DNA from 3 places in the Acetatifactor aquisgranensis genome. Region 3 is predicted to be linked to each of the others. Evidence: predicted binding sites of a transcription regulator. Region 3 holds the regulator's gene; each other region holds the start of a gene.
What was found. Region 3 encodes HrcA, which represses chaperone genes, less so after heat shock. Its sites were predicted from a motif close to TGTTAGCACTCNNNNNNNNNGAGTGCTAACA; they were not measured.

Region 1: NFS35_RS04840 (Hsp20/alpha crystallin family protein) is a predicted target of HrcA. The motif match lies at 1,923-1,953, and genes of this name have one in related genera.
Region 2: NFS35_RS19315 (co-chaperone GroES) is a predicted target of HrcA. The motif match lies at 2,077-2,107, and genes of this name have one in related genera.

The regions. Positions count from the first base shown of each region.
Region 1 covers NZ_CALPDH010000004.1:87,041-91,253, reverse strand. The annotation lists gene NFS35_RS04845 (GGDEF domain-containing response regulator) at 1-812, shown strand, start outside; gene NFS35_RS04840 (Hsp20/alpha crystallin family protein) at 1,341-1,793, opposite strand; gene NFS35_RS04835 (hypothetical protein) at 2,196-2,873, opposite strand; gene NFS35_RS04830 (hypothetical protein) at 2,863-3,561, opposite strand; gene NFS35_RS04825 (ATP-binding cassette domain-containing protein) at 3,675-4,213, opposite strand, start outside.
Region 2 covers NZ_CALPDH010000024.1:19,886-24,098, reverse strand. The annotation lists gene NFS35_RS19330 (AraC family transcriptional regulator) at 1-673, shown strand, start outside; gene NFS35_RS19325 (DUF1905 domain-containing protein) at 813-1,481, shown strand; gene NFS35_RS19320 (hypothetical protein) at 1,585-1,806, opposite strand; gene NFS35_RS19315 (co-chaperone GroES) at 2,174-2,461, shown strand; gene groL (chaperonin GroEL) at 2,695-4,213, shown strand, end outside.
Region 3 covers NZ_CALPDH010000004.1:197,534-201,746, reverse strand. The annotation lists gene dnaK (molecular chaperone DnaK) at 1-344, opposite strand, end outside; gene grpE (nucleotide exchange factor GrpE) at 397-1,047, opposite strand; gene hrcA (heat-inducible transcriptional repressor HrcA) at 1,080-2,141, opposite strand; gene NFS35_RS05315 (DUF6465 family protein) at 2,351-2,788, opposite strand; gene NFS35_RS05310 (undecaprenyl-diphosphate phosphatase) at 3,111-3,998, opposite strand; gene NFS35_RS05305 (patatin-like phospholipase family protein) at 4,050-4,213, opposite strand, start outside.

The sequences.
Region 1 (4,213 bases), 110 kb from region 3:
GGTTCCGCAAGGCAAAGGCCGAAGCCTTTTCCCTGATTTTCCTGGACATCATCATGCCGGATGTGGACGGGTTCACTTTGCTCAAAAAGCTGCAGGAGACAATCCTGACCAAGTACACGCCCGTGATTCTGGTCAGCGGCCTGGCTGATGTCCAGCATGAGGAAAAGGGGCTCACTCTCGGCGCGGTGGATTACATCACCAAGCCTTTCAGCCCCATCACGGTCCGGGCCAGGGCAAATATCCATATCAAACTCCACCACTACCAGATGCAGTTCATGCGGCAGGCCACCGTGGACCAGCTCACCGGCGTGGCGAACCGCAGGCGGTACGAGGACGACAGCATCCTGAAATGGCGCGAGGCCGTGCGTCTGGGCCTGACCTTTTCCGTCTGCATGTTCGACATCGATAAATTCAAGATATACAACGACACTTTCGGCCATCCGGCAGGCGACAAAGTCATAGCCTCCGTGGCTAAGACGGCGTCTTCTTTCCTGCAGCGCTCCACGGACTTCTTCGGCCGTTACGGCGGAGAGGAATTCGTGGCGATCATGATCGGAAACGATGCCAAATCGGCTTTTGAATTCTTAAAGACCATCCGGCAGGCGGTGGAGGATCTGCACATCCCCCACGATCCTTCCGTCTCCCCCTGGGTCACCATCAGCATCGGCGGCGTCACGCTGCTCCCGAAAGACGGGGATTCCTATGACGAGTATCTGAAAGTCGCGGACAATATGCTGTACAAGGCCAAAAACAACGGCCGGAACATGGTGGTATGGTCCGACAGCGGCAAGACGGAATGGCGGGAGAAATAAAAAATCACAGCGAGAGGGCGTATCGATTCCATTTCAATCAATACGCCCTCTCAGAACTCCTCATCCAATGGACCATACCTCCTTATTCAGTTTTTCAGTTCTCTTTTCTTCCATTTCACCCATTGTGCTTTCCACGCTTCTCCTGTACTCAATGCACTGTAACGCTCTGGCAAATTCCGCTTCAGCAATCCGTTACTTTTTCGTGTACTGCACATCCACTCTGTCTGAAACCTTTGATGCTTATTAAATTTTTAATGGAAGATTTTGTTTTCCCTCTCTTTATTGTGTCTTTATTATACGTCACGCCTTTCTATTTGTCAATACTATTTTTATATTTTTTGATTATTTTTAGAAATTTATTTTCTCATATTTGTTTTAATGTGTCTTTATAGCCCTTTCGCCTCTATATTCTCTGATAATATGTGATATCGCATGATTATTCTGCAAATTCAGCCAAAAAAAGAATCAAGCGCCAAAACGCCCCGCAAGCATAGCCTGCGGGGCGTCCTCCCGTCCTGTGATGAAGCGTCATCCCTCGATGGCGATATAGCGCTTCTTCTCCTCGATTACCTTTTCCTCTTCCTTGGGGATGCGGAATGTCAGGATGCCGTTCTCGTACTTGGGATGGATATCCTCCTCCGTCACATGCTCCCCTACATAGAAGCTGCGGCTCATGCTCCCCACGTAGCGCTCGCGCCTTACATAGTTCCCTTTCTCGTTCTGCTGGTCGTTGTTCAGGGCCTTGGCGGCGCTGACAGTAAGGTTGCCGTTTGTCAGCTCCATTTGGATTTCCTCTTTCCGGAAGCCCGGCAGGTCAATGTCCACCTCGTACCCGTTCTCTGTCTCTTTCACGTCCGTCTTCATCAGATTCCGGGCGTTCTTTCCATACAGCGTCCTGTCGATATCCGAAAATCTAGGAAACGCGAAATCCTCCATAAAGTTATCAAACAAATTGTCTCTGAAAATACTGGGCATCATCATAAGTCATATCTCCTTTCTGCATTTGAACTATATTTATACAAAGTTTAAAGTACTGCTTCCCGAACGCCGGATTCGATTGGTTTCGCTTTTTTCTTCTCTTCCTTTGTTCTATCTGTACTATAACACATATTTTAGCACTCGTCAAGTCGGAGTGCTAACAATTCTGTGAACTATTCATAAAGGATTGATAAAATAAGGATGCCCGAAATGTTCTAATCTATGTGTCTTAATTGGTCAAACAAAAAGGAAATGAGCGGATGAAGCGGTATGGGCCATTCCTTTGTATGCGGCATTCTGCCTGTAGCAGCACAGCGCCGCCTGACGGCGGCGCGTTCCGGCATGCCGATACAGATTCCGGGAACCATCCCGGCATATCAGCCGGCAATCAATTATGGAGATATCTCACAGCGCTTTCCGCAGAGGCGCTGCCTGGGCCACCCTGGAGAGCGGCGCCCTGTAGAACAGCCGGGTGAGCAGATACTCTGCCAGCGCTCCCACTATGAGGATTCCGAATCCTATGGCTGCCGCCATCCCGAACGGCAGCTCCCGGTACCTGAAAAGGAAATTTACGAATGCCTGGTTTTTTGCGGGACTCTGCATCTGCATCCAGAGTATCATGGTCGGAACGATGAACAGGGTGGACACCACAAAATATTTGTAGCAGACTCCCAGATAGACCATGACCAGCGCCATCATGACCGCCAGAAGAATCACGCTGCGGCCCACTTGTTCAGCCTTTTCCGGGCTCACACAGAGCCGGACGGCGCATATCGCCAGTTCCGCCAGGTATACCACTGTCATGCAGATCAGATTGACTGCCACAGGAAAAATCGTCTGCATCTTCTTTCTCATGGGCGAGACATTCACCAGATCCGCCACCCCCAGGGTGAAAATCAGCTGCACGGGCAATATGGTGATGGTAATCCAGAAAAATCCGCCCATCATCCCGAAATATCCGTCTCCCTCTGTAAACATGAACACAATGCCCATCAGCAGAAAGACGCCCGCCTGGATACAGTTGCTCCTGATGCCATAGGTATAGCGCATCAGTTTCCATCCTCTCCTGAAATCATTCATCATAAAATCCTCCTTTTACTTTCTTCATGGCGGTCCGCACCGTCAGGACGCTGACTCCAATCCCCACCGCCAGACACAGCAGGTCCAGCAGGAAAATCCCATTGGAGGGATACTTCACAAAGGACGGCCCGAAAATGCCCGCCAGGCACGCCAGCGCCATGGCCCCATATCCCAGCAGCAGATTCCCGTAAATCGTGCTGTTATATCTGGACAGAAATGTCCCCAGCGCCGAAAAACAATAGGCCAGCAATACCAGATACGCCAATAACCCAATCCTCTGTAAGGGCCCGCCGCAGCTGACGAAATCCATAATCGGCTCAGGCCTCCCCGCCAGTCCCCCTTTTACCTGCCTGATGAGGAGATAGGACGCCGCAACAGTACACAAGGCAGTGAGGAATTTCCGGAACAGATCCAGCCCCAGGGCATTGCGCACGAGAGACAGCCCTCGGCCTGACGACTTCAGATAGTCCATTTTCTCCGCATCCCTGGCCTGGAGCCCTCCGAACAGCCAGCTGTCGGAAATAATCTCCGCCAATGCAAGGAGCATCACCGTGAATATCAGGCCCATATCTCCCATGTATGTCCCTATCCAGGCACAGAATGCCACCAATGCCGCCGGAATCAGCAGATATATGACAATACGATATGCGAAAGACGTAAATACGATATAACTTTTCACTCTTTTTCCCATGGAACCAAACATCCCTTTCTTACTTTCTCTTACTTTCTCTTACTTTCTTCTACTTTCTCTGTCCAGCTTTCCCCATTATTTTCTTTTTCGCTTATTTCCAATCGTCAGTCCGCTCACAGCTTGAGGCTCGTATTGGCTTTCATCACGGCCACGCAGATCTGGGACAGGCTGGGCGTCTCGAAAGCCACATCCATCCCTACAAGCCGTTCCAGGTTCTCGGCCAGGCAGATTCCCTCAAACCCATAGGCGCTCCTGCTTATGGAGAACAGCGCTTCCCCGGCCCGCTCCGCGTCAGACGCCTCCCCTTTCACGCAGATGTACTTTTCTTTCAGTTCCTCCACGAAGCCCTGTTCCACGATATTGCCGTGCTCCATGATGAGACAGTAGTCTGTCACGTTCTCCATGTCGGCCACATTGTGGGTGGAGAAGAACACTGAGCGCTCTCCGTTCCCCTGTTCCAGGTATTCCCGAATCATGTCGCAGAGCTTATCCCGCATCAGGGGATCTAAGGGGGATGCCGGTTCATCCAAAATCAATAGCTCCGTGTCCCTGGCCAGCACAGCCGCCAGCATCAGCTTCATCCGATTGCCGTCGGACAGTTTCTTCACTTCCTTGGAGCCGTAGGGCAGGCTGCCGAAGCTGCCGCCGGGTT
Region 2 (4,213 bases), on a different contig from region 3:
GGAGGGAGACCTGCTCATTTTAAATCCCGGTGTCAGGCATCAGGCCCTGAGCTGCCCGGAGGCGGAAGTGCCGTCTACGGAGTTTTTCGTGGGCTTTTCCGATATCAGGATCACAGGCTGCCAGGACAATTTTCTCCCGCTTCCGGGCGGGGAATACATCCTGCATACCGCAGGGGAACTGCGCCAGAGGTTCCTGAAGATCTGTTCCTCCATGGAGGCGGAAAACGCCGTGCGCAGGCAGGGACGGTATTTCATGATGAAGTCCTATCTGGTACAGCTTCTGCTCTTGATCATAAGGGAGCAGTGCGAGCCTATGGAGAGGCCCAAAGGCTGCGCTTTCGAGTCTGCCAACAGGAAGTATGTGGTGGAGCAGATCATAAGCTACATCGAGGACCATTACAGCGAGAAGATTTCCCTGGATCAGATCGCGGAGAATATGTACTTAAGCCCGTTTTATATTTCACGGATTTTCAAAAACGAGACGGGAAACGCGCCAATCAGGCATCTGATCAACATCCGGCTGGAGAAGGCAAAAGAACTGCTGGAGGGCGGGTATGAGGGGAGCATCCAGGAAGTGGCCGCCCGGGTGGGATATGACGATGCGTACCATTTCAGCAAGCTGTTCAAGAAGCGGTACGGGATTTCCCCTTCCCAGGCCAGGCGGAGCGGGTGAGCCGAAAGATTGTCAAATTTTTAACTTATCGAAAAAGTGTTTTAAGATGACGCGGATTTTGTTATAATGCATGATAACAGAATCATCTTTTGGTTTCTGCTATAGATTCTGGTAAGAAAAAACGGGACGGAGGTAACCTATGAGGTATTTCTTTCAATCGGTGGTAGAGAAGAAGGACAAAGGCTATATGATTCAGATTCCTTTCAATGTGTGGGAGGTCTGCAAGCAGCGGGATCTCATCCAGGCGGAGGTGATTCTGGACAACAAGATTATCGAGTGTGAGCTGCTTCCCATAGAGAAAGGGAATTACGAGATTCATATCGGTGACGACGACGCGGTGAGCGTGGAGCTGGGGGTGCCCCACAAAATCCTGCTCCATATATCCGGTTCTCTGATCCGGATGGATCAGAACAGCCCCTACAGCTTTGAGAATCCGATCCGCAGGATAGACGGCATTAACGTCATCATTCAGCCGGAGGACGGGCTCTGCGGCCAGTCCTGCGTGGCCATGCTGGCGGGGAATACCATAGCGGAGGTAATCAGCGTCATGGACTGCAGGGAGTGGCAGGCCACCATGGGAATGATGATTTCCGCGCTGAACTATTATGGAATCGACCATGCCGACGTCATTAATTATACGGAAGGCCGTGATACCGTGCTGCCGAAATGCTGTATCATGATGGAGAAGATGGGGCGCTTCTGCCATTACCTGGTGCATTTCGACGGGAAATTCTACGATTCCAACCTGGGAGTGCTGGAAGAGTATGACATGTCCAAGCTGCTGGGATATCTGGAGATTAAGTGCTAGTTGCCCGGGGGCAGGAGAATATGATTGATACAGGGTTGATATAAAGAAACCGGCATATGCACAAGACATATGCCGGTTTCCTCTGCGCCTGTGGGGCGCATGCTCAAAAGGTATACTCTCTGGACTGCTGGTAAGAATAAGTCCGGAGCCTGCTCTGCCTGTCATAAGTCACGATATAGCATTCACTCGGACAATTCTCCGGAGCGGTCTCTTCGAGGATGGCGCTGAAAGCCGCGGGCTTTGAAGACCGGGAATCTCTCTGCCTGGAGCCCTCATGTTCCCTTCTGGGCTTTGATACGCCGGATACCATCTGAACAGGATACACTTTGAAATAGCTTTGAATTCCGTTTGCTGCGTTAATCCCTCCTTGGATGTGTATTTCAACAGTGCCATTTATTTTGTTATAAGATATATCGGCGAAAAAGGCGGAAAAAATAATGGATTTCTAAAATAAATATTAAATCAGGACATAGGGAGGAAAATGAGAAAATAGGAGATAATGAAAGAAAACAGGAGGAAAAGAGAGAAATAGGTTTTTGGATTTCTGTGAATATGTTTGCAAAGATTTCCATATAAAACTATCATATGTTCTAACGATTAGCACTCAAATAAAAAGAGTGCTAACAAATATATCTCAGGAATCACGCGTGAGGCCTGGATACAAAAAATGAAGACAACAGGAGGCAATTATCATGAAATTAGTACCTTTAGGTGACAGAGTCGTATTAAAACAGTTAGTTGCAGAAGAGACCACCAAATCCGGTATCGTCCTTCCCGGACAGAGCAAGGAGAAGCCCCAGCAGGCAGAGGTAGTCGCGGTAGGCCCCGGCGGCATGGTGGACGGCAAGGAGATTAAGATGGAGGTGAAGGCCGGCGACAACGTGATCTACTCCAAATACGCGGGGACAGAAGTGAAGCTTGACGAGGAAGAGTTCATCGTAGTAAAGCAGAACGATATCCTGGCAGTCATAAACAACTAAGGAAATCTAAGGCCTGAAAGCACCAGGCCAAAGGTTTCTATACTGCATAACGCTGAATACTGCCTAATGTAATCATGTGATTGAACCAGTCAGCGTTATGCAGTCTGGTTTCACGGCATGTGAAATCGTTAGGCAGTATAAGTTGTCGGAAGAAACGCAGCGGTGTTTCTTCCGGTTGTGAAGCAAGATAAGTCAGAAAAATAAATCATTTAGAAAATGGAGGCATGATTATCATGGCAAAAGAGATCAAATACGGAGCGGAAGCCCGTGCAGCATTAGAGTCCGGCGTCAATCAGCTCAGCGACACCGTGAGAGTGACCCTTGGACCCAAAGGAAGAAACGTAGTACTGGACAAATCTTTCGGAGCGCCCCTGATCACCAACGACGGCGTGACCATCGCAAAGGAGATCGAGCTGGCGGACGCTTTTGAGAACATGGGCGCACAGCTTGTGAAGGAAGTGGCTACCAAGACCAATGACGTGGCAGGCGACGGCACCACCACCGCCACCGTTCTGGCCCAGGCAATGGTGAACGCAGGCATCAAGAACCTGGCAGCAGGCGCCAACCCCATCATCCTGAGAAAAGGCATGAAGAAAGCCACCGAGTGCGCTGTGGAAGCCATCTCCAAGATGAGCCAGAAGGTGAACGGCAAGGAGCATATCGCCAGAGTCGCCGCTATCTCCGCGGGAGATGAGGAAGTAGGACAGCTGGTTGCCGACGCTATGGAGAAGGTCAGCGGAGACGGCGTCATCACCATCGAAGAGTCCAAGACCATGCAGACCGAGCTCGACCTGGTGGAAGGCATGCAGTTCGACAGAGGCTATATTTCCGCTTACATGGCTACAGACATGGACAAGATGGAAGCGACTCTTGAGAATCCCTGTGTCCTGATCACAGATAAGAAGATTTCCAATATTCAGGAGATTCTGCCTATTTTGGAGCAGATCGTACAGTCCGGCGCGAAGCTGCTGATCATCGCCGAGGACGTGGAGGGCGAGGCCCTGACCACATTGATCGTCAACAAGCTGCGCGGCACCTTCAATGTAGTGGCTGTAAAGGCCCCCGGCTACGGCGACAGGAGGAAGGATATGCTGCAGGATATCGCCATCCTTACAGGCGGTACCGTCATCAGCTCCGATTTAGGGTACGAGCTGAAAGATGCTACCATGGATATGCTGGGCCATGCCAAGTCCGTAAAGGTTCAGAAAGAGAATACCGTCATCGTGGACGGCGAGGGCGACAAGAGTGAAATCCAGGCCCGCATCGCCCAGATTAAGAAGCAGATTGAAGAGACCACTTCCGATTTCGACAGGGAGAAGCTGCAGGAGAGACTGGCAAAGCTGGCCGGCGGTGTTGCTGTTATCCGCGTAGGCGCTGCTACCGAGACCGAGATGAAAGAGGCGAAGCTCCGCATGGAGGACGCTCTGGCAGCTACAAGAGCTGCTGTGGAAGAGGGCATCATCTGCGGCGGCGGTTCCGCTTATATCCATGCTGCCAAGGAAGTCGCCAAGCTTGCTGAGACCCTGGAGGGAGATGAGAAGACAGGCGCCAGCCTGGTCCTGAAGGCTCTGGAGTCCCCTCTGTACCACATCGCTGCGAACGCAGGCCTTGAGGGCAGCGTCATCATCAACAAGGTGAGAGAGTCCGAGCCCGGCGTAGGCTTCGACGTGCTGAAGGAAGAGTATGTGAACATGGTTGAGGCAGGCATCCTGGATCCCGCTAAGGTGACCAGAAGCGCCCTGCAGAACGCTA
Region 3 (4,213 bases):
ACCGCCTCTGCCACTTTCTCTCCCAGATAGCTCTCGGCGTCCGCCTTCAGCTTCTGCAGAATCATGGCGGAAATCTGCTGAGGGGAATATTTCTTGCCGTCGATGGAGCGGCCGTTGTCAGTACCCATATCTCTCTTAATGGATGCGATTGTCTTCTCCGCATTGGTGACCGCCTGACGCTTTGCAGGCTCGCCCACCAGCCTCTCGCCGGTCTTCGTGAACGCCACTACGGAGGGGGTGGTCCTTGCTCCCTCTGCATTGGCTATAACGGTGGGCTTTCCGCCCTCCATAACTGCCACACAGCTGTTTGTCGTACCTAAGTCAATACCGATGATCTTGCTCATTTTTATATCCTCCTGAATTTATTCTGTCTATCTCTGAAATGATGAAATCTTCTCACACTACTACTGCCACCATGGAATGGCGTACTACGCTGTCCCGATATGTGTATCCTTTCTGCAGCTCCTGGGCTACCGTGCCGGATTCGTACTCCTCGCTCTCCACCTGCATCACCGCGTTGTGGAGGTTCGGGTCGAACTCCTGCCCCACCGCCTCGATGGACTTCACACCGATATTTTCAAGCTCTGTCATCAGCTGCCTGTAAATCCGGTTCATACCGTCCACGAAAGGATCCTCTTTCTTATCCTCGGGCACCGTAGCCAGCCCTCTCTCGAAATTGTCCACCACCGGCAGCATCTTCTCAATGACACTCTTCGCGCCGGTCTCGAACATGGCGTGCTTCTCTTTCTCCGTGCGGTTACGGAAATTCTCGAACTCTGCCAGCTGCCGCTTTACCTTATCCTCCAGCTGGTCGATCTGGTCCTTGTATCCCTGGGCTTTCTTGTCCAGCTTCGCCTGCTTCTTGGCGGCCCGCTTCTCCGCCCAGGTCTTCGGGTCCTCTCCCTCCGGGGGTGCAGGCTCCGTTTCTTCCTCGGCGTTGTCCGTCCGAACGTCCTCTTCGGCCCCTTTTTCGGGCTCCTGTGCCTCGCAGCCCTCATCCTCCCCGTCTTCTGTCCCGGGGGCTTCCTGTTCCTTTTCTATTTCCATGTCACGTTCCTGCTCTGCCATATCCCCGATTGTCAACCTCCATTCGTTTTATTTCTGTCGGCTCCCTCTTCCGGTCCATACAGCTCATCCAGCTGGGTCTGTATGGCTCTCAGAGTGCCTACGACCTTGTCGTAATCCATTCTCTTAGGTCCCACGATACCGATGGTCCCTTTCATGCCGCCGCCTAATTCATAGGTGGCCGTGACCACGCTGCAGTCTTTCATGCTCTGCACCTGCGTCTCCGCGCCGATGTATACCTGGATGCCGGTCTCTTCGCTCTGGGTGTGCGGCTCCTTCAGGAGCTCTCCCAGAAGCTGCTTCTCTTCAAAGGTGTTAATCAGCTCGCTGGCTTTCTGCTGGTCTGCCAGCTCCGGATACCGGAAGATATTATTGGTCCCGCTGGTATAAATCTCCAGGTCCTCCTCCGCCCTGATTGCCTCCGCCACCGCGTCGATGACCTCGCTGACAATGGCGCTGTGGATACCCGCCTGCTGCTTCATGACAGCTATCATGGCCAGATTGATCTCATCGATGGACAGGCCGTTCAGATAAGTGTTCAGCAGGATATTCAGCTTCAGCAGCGTCTCGTCGTCCAGCTCCTCCTGCACGGACAGGATATTGTTCTTGATTACATTTCCCTCCACCACGATGACTGCTAAAAGCTGCCCCGCGTCCACACGGGAAAGCTGAATGAATTTCAGCTTGCTGCGCTTGGTCTGGGGCGCGGATATCATGGTGGCGTACCGGGTATTCTGGGCCAGCACCCTGGCCATCTGCTTTAAAAGCGTCTCCATCTTGTCCTGGCGCTCCACCAGCATATCCCTCATCTCCACCACCTCCCGCTCTTTCTGGGCCATCATGGTGTCTACGTAGAAACGGTATCCCTTATCGGAGGGAATCCTGCCTGCGGAAGTGTGCGGCTGAAAGATATACCCCATTTCCTCCAGGTCGGCCATCTCATTGCGGATGGTCGCGGAACTTAAGTTCAGGTCGGTATACTTGGAAATGGTTCTGCTGCCAACCGGCTCACCTGTCTCCAGATAATTGCGGATGACTGCCTGCAGGATTTTCGTTTTTCTCTCATCCAGCTCCATCCAGGCCGCCTCCCTTTTTCATTATTAGCACTCATTTAGGAGGAGTGCTAACATCTACTAACCATAAAATATCACTTACCCTATACATTGTCAACCGATTTCCTGAAAAATAATTCTAAAAAAAATCTAAATACAAAAACGGCACCTGCCCCTGCAATCGATACAGGTCCAGATGCCGCCCTTTGTACAAGCCGTCTTGACAACAGGCATTAAATGGAAAAGCTTCCGCTCTCTCCATTCATCACATAGTACACCTTGTTCTCCTCAGGCTTCACATAGAGCTCTATGCTCTCCAGGTCGCCGGCCTTGCGCTTCAGGTCATATTTCCATACATCCTTGGCGATATTCACCAAATCCTCCTGCGCGTAGGCTTTTCCGCCGTACTGAATGTGCAGAACTGTCTCCACATTCTTCTTCGCCGCTGCCTTGGCAGGGGCTTTCTTTGCCTTGGACGCCTCCGCCTTGGTCTCTTCCGTCTTTGCCGCCTTCGCGGTTTCTGCCGCAGTCTTCTTTGCAGGGGCCTTTTTGGCCTCTTTGGGCTCCGCTATCACTTCTGTCTTTATCTCTTCTGCCTTGGGTTCAATAGCTTCTACCTTTGCCGTTTCTGTCGCCTTTGCCGCAGGTTTCGTGGATTTTCTTCCTGCCATAATTGCCTACTTCCTTTCTCTTGTCTTCTTTGCCATGTATCTGCCACCAGCAGGCACGGCATTCTTTTTCCCTGCCTGCCTTGATTATTGTATTCCCTTTTAGCAAAAATGTCAACATTTTCATGTAATACCGATCAGATGCGCCCTTGATTTCCGGGGCTGCGGGCATATTCTCTCTTATTTATATAATGTAGAAAACAGCCCTGTAGCAGAATTTAGACAAGCATTTTGACCAAACTCATGTGGTCTTCGCCGGATAAATTTGAAAAAAAGCGCAGGATACGGAAAAAGCAGGCTGTTATTATGGATAACGGCACAAAATTCAGGAAATTTTGAAACCAAAGTACAAGAGCACTATGATTCCCAGCAGAATGCGGTACCAGCCGAAAATCTTGAAATTGTGCTTTTTGATGTATCCCATAAGGAAACGGAGCACGAACAGGGACACGATGAAAGACACCACCGTCCCCACCCCCAGCAGCGTCAGTTCCATGGAGGTGAACGCAAAGCCGAATTTCACCACCTTTAAGAGGCTGGCCCCGAACATCACCGGGATGGCCAGGAAGAACGTGTACTCAGCCGCCACCGTCCTGGACACGCCGATGAGCAGAGCGCCCACGATCGTGGCCCCGGACCGGGAAGTGCCGGGAAAGACGGCGGCGATCAGCTGGAACACCCCTATCAGGAACGCGGTCTGATAGGTAATCTGGGAGAGCCTGCGTATCCTGGGCTTTCTGCCCCTGTTCCAGTTCTCCACCACAATGAACGCCACGCCGAATACGATCAGCGCGATCGCCACGCTGGCAGGGTTGTAGAACAGTTCGTCGAACACGTCGTCGAACAGGATGCCGATGACCGCCGCCGGCACACAGGACACCAGAATCTTGAACCACAGAATCCAGATATCTTTCTTAAAATAAGACATCACCCCGGCGGCACCCTGTGCCTCCCGCTCCCTCTTCGTCAGGGCAAAGGGCCATATCTGCTTCCAGAACAGCACCACCACCGCCAGGATTGCCCCCAGCTGGATGACCACGTCGAACATCCCGAAGAATTCCTCGCTCACGCCAACGCCGTTCTCCAGAGGCTTGAACGGCATCAGGCTCTCCACCAGAATCAGATGCCCCGTACTGCTGATCGGCAGCCATTCCGTGATGCCCTCCACAATGCCATAGATGATTGCTTTGATGATTTCAATAAACTCAGCCATTTTCACTCTCCATTCCTTTTACCGGCTTCCCGCAGCGCAGCCGGCGCAACCCTAAATCTTCTCACACTTTTCCAGAAACGCCATCAGTTCCCTGCAGCAGGCCTCTCCGTCCGCATATCCTCTGTCGTACAGGTTCCTGAGTTTTTTGGGATTTTTCTCCACCCGTCCCACATCCACGGTTCCCCTGGGCCGGATGACAAAGGCCTGGCCGCTTT